3 regions of the Lysinibacillus sp. YS11 genome follow, and region 1 is predicted to be linked to each of the others. Evidence: predicted binding sites of a transcription regulator. Region 1 holds the regulator's gene; each other region holds the start of a gene.
What was found. Region 1 encodes LexA, which represses DNA repair genes until DNA is damaged. Its sites were predicted from a motif close to CGAACATATGTTCG; they were not measured.

Region 1 (4,292 bases):
ACTGTCTCAAACTTTGAAATAGAGCTAGGTGAACAAAGGGTGTTAACACCCCAACAAAAATTTAAAGAAGTACCGCGATATTCAGTGTCCATTACAGCGACAATCGATTTTATGTATTTAGCTGGAGGACGACGCTCATGAATAAATTAACGAGTAGTAAAAATTCATCTATGATCTTGTTACTGGCGCTGATAGCTGCTATTTTATTTGCGCTGTATTATTATTTGCTTTCACCAAAATTGGATGAAGTGAATGAGAAAGAGAGTAATGTATTGCAGGTGCAGCAAGAATTAGCTAGTGTCAAAGAACAACTAGCACAATTAGACAAAGAGCAGGGACAGCCTACTATCAATATATTAGCCTTAAGACAAAAGCTACCTGCAACAAGAGCCGTTGAAAAGATTATTCTTGATTTAGCTGAGATTGAAGAGGTGACAGGAACTCGTATACTGTCTTTAACTGTTCAAGGTGAGGACGGCACTGTGACACCTTCAGATGTATCGAATGATCTTAATATGTTGGAGCAGGCTGAAGCAGAGGTCAATGGTGATCAGGAGAACAAGGAGACTACTACACCAATTGCATCTCTTTCGAAGGACTCTTTACCAACTAATTTAAAGCTTGTTACTTTTATATTAGAGGTGGGTGCGCTTGATTTTAATTCTCTTGAAAGCTTTTTACAGGAGGTTGAACAATTAGAGCGTGTCATGAAAACCGATAAGATTGAATTTAAATTGCCTGGAGAGCAGGCACAGCTTGAGAAAGATGCAGATCTTACGTTAAAGGCAACAGTGCAAGTGACAACGTTCTATTACGAAGAACAACAATAACTTTATTGATAGGCGCACCATACTGCATTTGTATGGGCGCCTATTGGTTTAGGAGGACATAAAATTGGAAATGGCTTATACGATCTTTATTTTTTTATTTGGACTTGTCTTTGGCTCTTTTTATAATGTAGTTGGCTTACGTGTACCACAGAAGGAGTCGATTGTACATCCTCCTTCACATTGTCCAAAATGTCAGAGACGACTGACGGCGCTTGATTTAGTACCAGTTTTGTCTTATGTATTTTTAGGAGGAAAATGTCGTGGTTGTGGCAATAAAATTTCTTGGGTTTACCCAGTCATAGAATTAATGACAGGTGTATTATTTGCCTTTGCTTATGGGCAGTTAGGCTGGGGCATAGAATTGATAGTAGCACTCTTTTTTATCTCCTTATTAGTTATTATCGTTGTATCAGATTTAGCCTATATGCTAATTCCAGATAAGGTGTTAGTATTCTTTTTACCTTTGCTAGCTATTGGACGAGTGCTGTCACCATTAACACCGTGGTGGGACTCTCTTGTGGGTGCTGTGGTTGGTTTTGGCATATTATATATCATTGCTGTGCTATCAAACGGTGGCATGGGTGGAGGCGATATTAAATTATTCTTTTTAATTGGTCTCGTTCTGGGTACGATTGATACACTGTTAACGCTATTTTTAGCTGCACTTATTGGTATGATTGTCGGGATTACCATGTTATCGAAAAACAAACAGGGGAGAAAAACACCCATTCCGTTTGGGCCATCTATTGCATTGGCCGCAGTTATTGTTTATTTCTATGGCGATGTATTAATTAATTGGTATCTAGGCTTTTGGTAATTGTGCAATTTTCAAGAATTTGGAGGGAAGCAAGTGAAACCGATTATTGGTATTACAGCCTTTGTTGAGGATGATTTATCCTCTCGATTAAATGCTGCTTACAGTAAAAGCATCATTGAAGCAGGTGGAATTCCACTGATTATTCCAATTGGAGTAGAAGAAGAGGCAGCCCAGATTTTAGCCCTTACAGACGGTTTATTATTATCTGGTGGTCATGATGTGCACCCATTTCTATTCGGGGCTGAGCCTTCATTAAAGCTTGGAAAAATTCATCCAGCGCGAGATACGATTGAGTTAGCATTGATTGAAGCCGCATTCCAACGTAAGATGCCTATTTTCGGGATCTGTCGAGGAATTCAAATACTAAATGTTGCATTAGGTGGTACCTTATATCAGGATATTGATAGTGATCACTTTAGTACCAAGTTACTCCAACATATGCAGCAATCAGGTCGAGCTGTAGCTACCCATTCTGTACAGGTTATTGCTGACAATCTATTAGCGACTATCGTTGAACAAGAGAAAATAGCAGTGAATTCATTTCATCATCAAGCGGTGAATGTTTTAGCAGAAAAATTAAAAGTAGCGGCAAAATCTAACGACGGTATTATCGAAGCGGTAGTTCATGAGGAGATGCCATTTTGCTTAGCTGTTCAGTGGCATCCTGAGGAACTAGCCATAGTAGGAGATGAGAGTGCTCAAAAGCTATTTTCAGCCTTTATTGAAGCGAGCTTAAAATTTAAGAAGGAAGCTTAGAAGAGGCATTGTACAAAGAATCCAATCGTATGTGGATTCTTTTTTTGCGTAAAAAAGAGGATACATGCTCTTAGAAGGAACATAATCCTCAAAATCTGCTTTAATCGTTAATGTACACGTCTGTAAAGACCTACAACCTGTCCTAAAATAGAAACTTGATCGACTATAATTGGTTCCATAGAAGAATTTTCAGGCTGTAAACGGAAATGGTTTTTCTCTTTAAAGAAACGTTTTACAGTTGCTTCATCCTCAGCTGTCATAGCTACAACAATATCCCCATTATTAGCTGTTGCCTTTTGTTTTACAATGACTAAATCTCCATCTAAAATCCCAGCTTCAATCATTGATTCCCCCATGATTTCTAGCATGAACAATTGATCTTCACTTGTGCCATACGTATCGGGTAATGGGAAGTATTCTTCAATATTTTCAATTGCTGTAATTGGAGAACCAGCTGTAACCTTCCCGACAAGTGGGACATGGATCACCTGTTGTTTTTGAATGGATTCTTCAGGCTCTAAAATTTCAATTGCGCGTGGCTTTGTTGGATCTCGACGAATAAAGCCTTTTTGTTCTAATCGAGCTAAATGTCCATGAACAGTTGAACTGGAAGCAAGTCCAACTGCTTCACCAATTTCACGTACTGATGGTGGATATCCTTTAGCTCGTACCTCTTCCTTAATGAAAGCTAAAATGTCCTCTTGTCTTTTCGAAACTTTTTTCATGAGTGCTCACCTCTTTTTTCTAAAATCATTCTTCTTATTTGATAGTATAACAGAATGCGAACATGTATGCAAACATAGGTTCGAAAAGTGTTTGACAAAAACGTTTGTTCGCTTTATTATGGGAACATACATTCCGAACAAACATTCTTAAAAAGGGGTAATGATTATGACATGGTTTAAGAAAAACACACATATCTCAATCTTAATAGGAGCTTGTTTATTATTTGCAGCATACCTTTACATTACTGATCCAGGAAAAGTTAGTTACGCAGAAATTCAAATCGAACATGGGGATAGCTTGTGGTCGTTAGCCGAGCAATATCGTGGTAAAATGAGTACTGATGATTGGATAAAGCTTGTAAAAACTGAAAATGAACTAGCAGATATTAAAATTGTAGCGGGAAAATCTCTAGTTATACCTGTAGTGAGTGATCAAGCCAGTCCCATCAATACTATCGAAATTGCGAGAAATGAACAATGATAAATAATCAACTATCGGCTGTTGTCTATTGTCGCGTAAGTACTGAAAAAGAAACACAAAGCTCCTCATTAGAGCGCCAGCAGGAAGAGTTGCTGCGCTATGCTAAAGAGCAAGGCTATGCAGTGAAGGGCGTGTTTAAAGATCAACATAGTGGCTATGATGTAGAACGTGAAGGCTTACTAGAAATGCTTGATTTTATAAAAGATAAGAACATTAATGCTCTTTTTGTCCAAGATGAAACTCGTTTAGGACGAGGCAATGCAAGGATGGCTGTATTACATTTATTACAAAAGTCAGCAACTGATGTTTTTTCTATGCGTGATGCAGGCCCAGTCCAATTAAATGAAATGGATACGATGCTGCTTGAAATTTTAGCGATTGTAGAGGAATATCAGCGTAGAATCCATAATGCTAAAATTCGACGAGGTATGCGACGTGCTGTAGAAAACGGTTATCGTCCAGAAAATAATTTATCGAATCGAGGTAATCCGCAGGGGCAGGAGCGAAAAGATCTACCTGTAGAGGAAATTGTGAAGCTACGCAAACGTGGATTTACCTTTGAAGAAATTTCTATAACGCTTAGAGGGTTAGGCTTTGAGGTAAGTAAGGCGACAGTACATCGTCGTTTCCAAGAGCACCAAGAAAGATTAGCAGGAAAATAATATTCCTGCTAATTTTTTTTT
Region 2 (4,292 bases), 1.9 Mb from region 1:
CCTATACTGTGGGCGCTTTTTTTATACTTCGTCATAGGCTTGAATAATTTTTTGCATTGTTCGCAAGGTATCGTAGAAATCTGCGTATTTTTCGGTTCCAATATCCTCGATAATTCTATCTTGAATGCCTTGCCAAATAGGTGCTGCTTCATGCAGCTTTTCTAAACCTTTTTCAGTGAGCGTTATTTTTTTGGTACGAGCATCATTGGTATCTCGCTTTAACTCAACATAGCCATGTTGCTTTAATAGATTAATATTACGTGTTATAGTGGTTTGATCCAGTTGTAAAATTTCACCTAAACGGCTGATTGAGACAGCTTGTTGAAGGTCGATATGTGCAAGCATTGAATATTGTGTAACTTTTAAACCTGTAGGCTGTAGCAGCTTATCATATAATTGTGTGACAACCCTTGTTTTTTTTCTAAGGTTAGCACAAACACAAATTTGTGTATAATCAATATTTTTAAGTTGATTCTTCATCGACAGTACTCCTTTAAGGGGATTCTACTAATTATAAGTATACACCCAATAACTAGAAATTCCTTCTTGACAGCTTTATGAACGATTACTATGATTATACATGTATATACATATAAATGAAATATGCAGACTTAAACATGTATATACATGTTTTGTAGTCTATCAAAGAAAAGAAGGTGTTGAGGTGAAGCGTGTTCATTATAGTTGGTTTATTTTAATCGTCGCATTTTTCTCGATAATTGTCGCAGGAATTACAATGTCATCATCTGGCGTGTTTATCGACCCTCTTGAAAAAGAATTTCACTGGGATCGTTCAACCATTGCTTTAGCCTTTGCTGTAAGTTTGTTTTTATATGGCATATCTGGACCATTTATGGCTGCATTACTTGAAGTCATTGGCCTAAAGAAAATGATGCTAGGTGCTATGGCAACTTTAGTATTAGGAATGACTTTAACATTTTTGATGAGTGAATCCTGGCAGCTAATCGTTATTTGGGGGGGCATTATTGGTCTTGGAGCAAGTCTTTTTTTAACTGTCCTTAGCCCATATGTTGCGAATCATTGGTTTGTAAAACGCAGAGGATTAGCGGTTGGTATTTTAACGGCAAGTACAGCCACGGGCCAGTTAATTTTATTACCAGTTCTAGCTATCATTATTGAACACTATTCTTGGCGATGGGCTATCACATTAATGCTACTCCTTAGTATCATAATGTTTTTCATGATTGCGCTTTTTATAAAAAATAGACCTCAGGATATGGGGTTAACTCCTTATGGACAAGAGGAGGCTATAGAGGAACAACAAATACAGCAAAAGAAGAATCCAATAGCTATGGCTTTTAAAGGTTTATTTGAGGCGATTAAGGTTAAAGCATTTTGGCTCTTAGCAGGTAGCTTTTTTATTTGTGGGCTATCGACAAGCGGATTAATTGGTACTCATTTTGTTTCTTATTGTATTAGCTTTGGCGTTCCTTTAGTCACTGCCGCATCATTCCTTTCTTTTATGGGCATTTTTAATTTATTAGGTACAACTGCGTCAGGCTGGTTGTCTGATCGCTTCGATAATCGGTGGTTATTGTTTTGGTATTACCTGTTAAGAGGCGCATCTCTATTATTGCTCCCTTATGCACTTGCACAAGGATCATTTGTTTTATTAACGATTTTCACGATCTTTTACGGACTAGATTGGATTGCTACAGTGCCACCAACCATCAGTATTACACGACAAATTTTTGGTATGCAAAAAAGCAGTATTATCTATGGGTGGATATTTGCTTCACATCAAGCAGGAGCGGCGGTTGCAGCGTATGGTGGAGGGTTAATTTATAAATTTTTCAACTCTTATACATGGGCTTTTTTTCTTGCAGGAATGTTTTGTGCAATGGCCAGTTTATTCGTCATCATTGTTAAAAAACAAACACCTCAGCAAGCATAAACAAAAAAAGTTGAACCTCAGTAAGATGAGGTTCAACTTTTTTAATAAAGAATCTTTTGACATAACGCAAACAAAAGTTTATAATATAAACAAATATAATAAAAGGTGATGCTATGAATGAAAGAGAACAGGCGGTGCTTGCTTTAATTCGCCAGAATCCGTTTATGTCTCAGCAAGAAATGGCAGATGCAATGAATCTGTCGCGTCCTGTGCTTGCTAATTTAGTGTCTAGTTTAACGAAGCAAGGAAAAATTGTAGGTCGTGCTTATATATTACCCGAAGAAAATGAAATTATTTGCATCGGTGGAGCTAATTTAGACCGCAAATTCCATGTCAAGGGCAATGTTCAATTTGGAACATCTAACCCTGCCAGTTCTTCCTTTAGTGTAGGTGGCGTTGGTCGAAATATTGCTGAAAACTTAGGCAGATTAAACCACCAAGTGACGTTACTGACAACGGCAGGTAAGGATGCTGATTGGCAAGTGATCCAAGAGGCTTCGGAATCCTTTATGAATCTACGTTATGTAGAGCAGCTTGCAGAGGCTTCCACAGGTTCTTATACTGCCATCATGGATGAACAGGGTGAGCTAGCACTAGCTGTAGCAAATATGGAAGTTTACGACCTTCTGTTACCGAGCTTGTTGAAAAAACATGAAACAATGCTTGTAAACGCGGGCTGTTTTATTTTGGATTTAAACTGTCCAAAAGAAACAGTGGCGTATATCCAGCAAGTAGCCCTTGCTCGTGATATTCCACTTGTCATTGTGCCAGTATCTTCGCCAAAAATGAATCGACTACCTGAAACATTACAAGGCGTAACTTGGTTTATTTGTAACACAGATGAAGCGGAAACGATTGTTGGACATAAAATTGAAAACGCTACCCATTATGAAAAAGCTTTACAACAGCTCCTACAATTAGGTGCGGAGCATGTCATTATCACGGCTGGTAGCAAGGGCGTTTATGCAGCATCTACAACGATTGCCCCTTGTCATGTTGCCGCTAAAGTGATTGACAAAATTGAAGATGTGACAGGAGCAGGAGATGCCTTTGTCAGCGCTGTTATTCACAGTTGGCTGACTGGACAATCTTTTGAGACATGTATTGATGCTGGATTAACCAATGCAAAAAATACATTGGCATCTCCTTATACAGTAAGACCTGAATTATCAGTAGATTTGTTGAAAAATGAAATGGAGGAATAACAACATGAAAGAATTCATCGTATTATCAGAAGAAGTAAAAGCAGGACAAGCAAAAGGTCTACCAATCGTTGCGTTAGAATCAACAATTATTTCACACGGTATGCCATACCCACAAAACGTGCAAACTGCGCGTGAAGTTGAGCAAATTATTCGCGATAATGGTGCAGTCCCAGCAACAATTGCATTAATTGATGGGAAAATTAAAATTGGTCTATCAGATGAAGAACTAGAAATGTTCGGTAATGCTCAAGGTGTTGCAAAAGCTTCACGTCGTGACTTAGGCTACTTACTAGCAACGAAAAAATTAGGTGCTACAACAGTTGCAGCGACAATGATCTGTGCAGAGCTTGCAGGTATTGAAATCTTTGTTACAGGTGGTATTGGTGGTGTACACCGTGGTGCGGAAACAACAATGGATGTCTCTGCTGATTTAGAAGAATTAGCACAAACAAATGTTGCCGTTATCTGTGCGGGTGCAAAATCTATTTTAGACATCGGTCTTACATTAGAATATCTTGAAACAAAAGGTGTGCCAGTGGTTGGTTATGGTACGAATGAATTACCAGCATTCTACACACGTCAAAGTGGATTTGATGTAAACTTCCAATTAGATACGCCAGAAGAAATTGCAGCAATGCTATCTGCGAAATGGCAATTAGGCTTAAAAGGTGGGGCTGTCATCGCAAATCCAATTCCTGAGTCTGAAGCATTAGAGCATGCATTTATTACAAACATTATTGAAAAAGCTTTAGTTGAAGCTGAAGAGAATGGCATTCAAGGTAAAAATGTTACACCATTCTTACTTGGCAAAGTTAAAGAATTAACAGAAGGTAAAAGTCTTGATGCCAACATTGCATTAGTGAAAAACAATGCAGTAGTCGGCGCGAAAATTGCTGTAGCTTACAATCAATTACATTAATCAATTTGTCGAAACAAGGACTCTTTGTGACGTGAAGTCGCAGAGGGTCTTTTTTATTAAAAAGAAGAATATTTTTTCCATTTTTCGAACTGTTCACGAGATTAACTAAACTAAATGATACAGTCTCTTTACAATAGACCACAATATTTTATACAATTAAGTTTATATCTAATCTGAAAAATTTGACGAGCAAGGTGGACATGTTATGGCGAAAGAGCAAATTTTGACTCCTGAGGACGTTTTTGAGTTAGTC
Region 3 (4,292 bases), 1.9 Mb from region 1:
GTTCAAAAGGGAGATACATTGTGGAAGATTGCGAAAGAGTACGGCATTTCGTTTGAAGATTTGAAGCGGCTCAATGTCCATCTTGCCAACCCAGATTATATTGTTCCAGGCATGGAAATTATATTGCCTGAAAAAATAAACAAAGAGCCGCATAGAGATTCACATAAAGAAATGCCGAAAAAGGAAACACAAGTGCATAAGGAGACACCAAAGGAAAGTCCTAAAAAAGAGGTACAGCGACCAATGCCACCACCACCGCCAATTGTACCGCCACCACCAGCTCCTATGCCAATGCCAGAACCACAAATGATACCGATACCAATACCGATGCCAATGCCAATGCAGATGCCACAACAGCCGATGTGGGTACCGCAGCCTGTGGAAATGAATTGGCACCAGCAATTGGTGATGCCACAAATGGAGCAAAATGTTACAACACCACCTGTACAAATACAGCCACCACCACCGCCAGCACCTACACCGCCACCACCGCCTGTAGCTAAACCAAAGCCAATGCCACAACCAGCACCACATCCACCAATGCATATCATGCCACAAATGCCTGCCGTACCACATTGTTCAAGTTGCCATCAGCCAATCTATCATCAGATGTGGTGGCCGATGCCAATGCAGCCGCAGGTCGAGCATTATACGATGCCACAGCAGCCAATGTCCTATGACATGCCAGATCATAAAGTAGGTGGAATGGAAGACTTTTTAGAGTCCACATCACCATTCTTCCATACGCAAGATCACCAAAAGCCACAAATGGATATGATGCCCGATATGAATATGGGGCAATCCTGTGGTTGTGGCACACAACCAATGATGATGCCTGATATGAACATGGGTCAATCTTGTGGCTGTGGCACACAACCAATGATGATGCCAAATTGGCAAATGGACCCTTGTCATTGCCCGCCACCACCATGTCCGACACATTGTCCACCACCATGCCCATCAGCAGCAGGTCCTTGGATGTCTCCGCATTATTTCCCAGGCGGGATGACGCCTTATCGATGGTGAAAAAGCGTATATTGTAGAAGAAGTAAAGCCAAATATTTGGAAATATAAATATCGATCGAAAAATTATTTTGTCAAACGTGCAAAGCAAGTGGAAATTGCGGAGAAGGTAAGAACCATTCATCGCCAATTAGGACGTATGGAACCTTCTTTGATCCTACCATTAGTTCAGAGCGATGATGAGCAGTTAATTGTGCAAATGTGGCAAGAAGGAAGCCACGGTGCTAACTTTGCGCATAAAAAAGATCGTAAGGAATCTCTTAGACTACTAATCGCTTTACATGACACACATAAAAAGATTGCTTGGCAGCGCGTGCCAGGCTTGCATACCTACTCACAGCTTTTAAAATGGCAAATGCGTCATATGCGTTTTAAAAGTAGAAGAAATGAGTTTCGAACATTTTTAACGAAAGAAGAAATTGATCAAATATTGCATTATAGTGATAAGTCATTACAATTGATTGCATTGGAAGATGCACCTGAAAAAGAGATTACGCTACTGCATGGGGATGTAGTTCATCATAATTTTTTATGGTGCTCCGATGGACAATTACGTTTAATTGATTTTGATTTAGCGCACCTTGGTGAAGCGGATGACGAGTATATTTTATGGTTACATCGTGTGTTACCTGCTGTAGATTATGATCTTGGAAAGATTTTTGCAGAGTTACCTGAGCTGAAACGACTGGATAAAAGAAAGCTTCATCGCTTGAAATACCCAAATGAGTTATTACGAGAATGGCTGTTTGCTATAGATTTACCACTAGAGCAACAGCTAGTATTTTTAGATTATTTAGTACCATTTACAAAACGAGCCCTCACCTATTGGCCAAAACTGTGGTACGATATTGATAGATTTGTCAAGAAATGACCGTCAATTGGCGGTCATTTTTGTCTGCGAACGGAGTTTAGACGCTACTTTTTGTCGAGCATTCGTTCGCTATATGCTATAATCGAAGACGATGATTGTGAGGGATTATAGATGTATGATTATTTAAAAGGACAAATTACTCGTATTACACCTGAATTTATTGTGCTGGAACAACAGGGGATTGGGTGGCAACTTAATACGCCCAATCCATTTGCTTTTCGAACATCTGCCCTTGAGCAACAGATATATGTTCATTTGCATGTGCGAGAGGATGCGCAAGTTTTATATGGCTTCCCTAACCTAGATCAGCGTGAGTTATTCCGTAAGCTTATTTTAGTGTCAGGAATAGGACCAAAGGGCGCTTTAGCGATTTTAGCTACAGGTAATCCACAACAGGTTATTAGCGCAATTGAGCGGGAGGACGAAGCGTTTTTAGTGAAGTTCCCTGGAGTTGGTAAAAAAACAGCACGTCAAATGATCCTCGACTTGAAGGGTAAACTTGGTTCATTATTAGATACACTTGAATTACCTAGTGCAGAAGATGAATTACCTTTGTTTGGTGTGAATGCCTATAAACATGAATTAGAAGAAGCCCTACTTGCCTTAATGGCTCTTGGCTATTCTGAAAAAGAGCTAGAAAAAATTAAACCACAGCTAGAGGATAACGATAAACTTGAAACGACAGATGCCTTTATGAAACAAGCATTGCAACTACTGCTAAAATTAAAATAAGGAAAGGAGGAAAGGTGCATGTCTGAACGTATGATGGCAAGTGAAGCAGGGAGCTATGATGAGCAGTTTGAGTTATCTTTACGTCCTCAAAAATTAGCACAGTATATTGGGCAACATAAAGTAAAGGAAAACTTACAAATATTCATTGAAGCGGCAAAGCTTCGCCAAGAAAGTTTAGATCATGTGTTGTTATATGGACCTCCAGGACTTGGTAAAACGACCTTAGCGGCTGTTATCGCAAATGAGATGAATGTTAACGTACGCATGACAAGTGGCCCTGCGATTGAGCGTCCAGGAGATTTGGCAGCTATTTTAAGTTCACTAGAGCCTGGGGACGTTTTATTTATTGATGAAATTCATCGACTGCCCCGTGCTATTGAAGAAGTATTATATCCAGCAATGGAAGACTTCTGCTTAGATATTGTGGTAGGAAAAGGTCCTGAAGCACGTTCTGTACGACTTGATTTACCTCCCTTTACCCTTGTAGGTGCAACAACAAGAGCGGGTGCTTTATCAGCTCCTCTAAGAGATCGCTTTGGTGTGTTGCTGCGCCTAGAATATTATGATGACCGATCGCTTGCTGAAATTGTTGTGAGAAGTGCACATTTATTTGAGGTAGAAATAGAGCAAGTAGCAGCAATGGAAATGGCGAGACGCTCACGTGGAACACCTCGAATTGCCAATCGTTTATTGAAACGAGTGCGAGATTATGCACAAGTGCTTGGAGATGGTATGATAACGGAGGGTCTTGCACAGCAAGCATTAGAGCTGTTACAAGTAGATCCTAGAGGGCTTGATCATATTGACCATAAACTTGTAACCAATATGATTGAGCGATTCCGAGGAGGCCCAGTAGGCTTAGATACTCTTGCTGCATCAATTGGTGAGGAACGGGTTACGATAGAAGATGTATACGAGCCTTATTTGATGCAAATTGGCCTTATTCAACGTACCCCGAGAGGAAGAGTAGCCACACATTTAGCTTACGAACATTTTGGATATGAGTATCCCCAACAAACATAAAGAAGGAAGTTATTTTCATGCGTGTAGAAGATTTTGATTTTGAATTACCAGAGGAGCTTATTGCCCAAACACCATTAGTGGATCGTACAGCAAGTCGATTAATGGTCGTGACACCGGGCTCAAATAAAGTGGAGCACCACCATTTTGCCCATGTATTAGACGAGCTACATGCTGGAGACTGTCTTGTACTAAATGATACAAGAGTTTTACCTGCTCGTTTAATGGGTGTAAAAGAAGAAACAGGTGCACATATAGAAGTATTGCTACTGAAGCAAATGGCTGGTACAGATGAGTGGGAAACACTTGTAAAACCAGCAAAGCGTGTAAAAGTAGGAACAGTCATCACATTTGGTGACGGTTTATTAACAGCTACATGTACAGGTGAGCTTGAACATGGCGGACGTACATTTGAATTTCAGTATAATGGTATTTTTTATGAAATATTAGAGCAACTTGGTGAAATGCCATTACCTCCCTATATTCGTGAAAAACTAGAGGATAAGGATCGTTATCAAACCGTTTATGCCAAAGAGCGTGGTTCTGCTGCAGCGCCTACAGCTGGGCTGCATTTTACAGAGGAGCTATTAGCTCAAGTGAAGGCTAAAGGCGTAGAGGTTGTCTTTATTACCCTACATGTCGGTCT

Region 2: the regulator LexA is predicted to act here: its motif matches at 1,983-1,996, upstream of LBYS11_RS15535 (carbohydrate kinase).
Region 3: the regulator LexA is predicted to act here: its motif matches at 1,950-1,963, upstream of ruvA (Holliday junction branch migration protein RuvA).

What each region holds. Positions count from the first base shown of each region.
Region 1 covers NZ_CP026007.1:1,240,831-1,245,122, forward strand. The annotation lists gene LBYS11_RS05765 (hypothetical protein) at 1-141, shown strand, start outside; gene LBYS11_RS05770 (hypothetical protein) at 138-830, shown strand; gene LBYS11_RS05775 (prepilin peptidase) at 895-1,647, shown strand; gene LBYS11_RS05780 (gamma-glutamyl-gamma-aminobutyrate hydrolase family protein) at 1,681-2,403, shown strand; gene lexA (transcriptional repressor LexA) at 2,511-3,128, opposite strand; gene LBYS11_RS05790 (cell division suppressor protein YneA) at 3,295-3,609, shown strand; gene LBYS11_RS05795 (YneB family resolvase-like protein) at 3,606-4,271, shown strand.
Region 2 covers NZ_CP026007.1:3,123,890-3,128,181, reverse strand. The annotation lists gene LBYS11_RS15545 (MarR family winged helix-turn-helix transcriptional regulator) at 22-480, opposite strand; gene LBYS11_RS15540 (MFS transporter) at 665-1,915, shown strand; gene LBYS11_RS15535 (carbohydrate kinase) at 2,029-3,120, shown strand; gene LBYS11_RS15530 (pseudouridine-5'-phosphate glycosidase) at 3,125-4,039, shown strand; gene LBYS11_RS15525 (RelA/SpoT family protein) at 4,245-4,292, shown strand, end outside.
Region 3 covers NZ_CP026007.1:3,147,787-3,152,078, reverse strand. The annotation lists gene LBYS11_RS24090 (LysM peptidoglycan-binding domain-containing protein) at 1-1,026, shown strand, start outside; gene LBYS11_RS15645 (phosphotransferase) at 1,016-1,894, shown strand; gene ruvA (Holliday junction branch migration protein RuvA) at 2,006-2,626, shown strand; gene ruvB (Holliday junction branch migration DNA helicase RuvB) at 2,645-3,649, shown strand; gene queA (tRNA preQ1(34) S-adenosylmethionine ribosyltransferase-isomerase QueA) at 3,667-4,292, shown strand, end outside.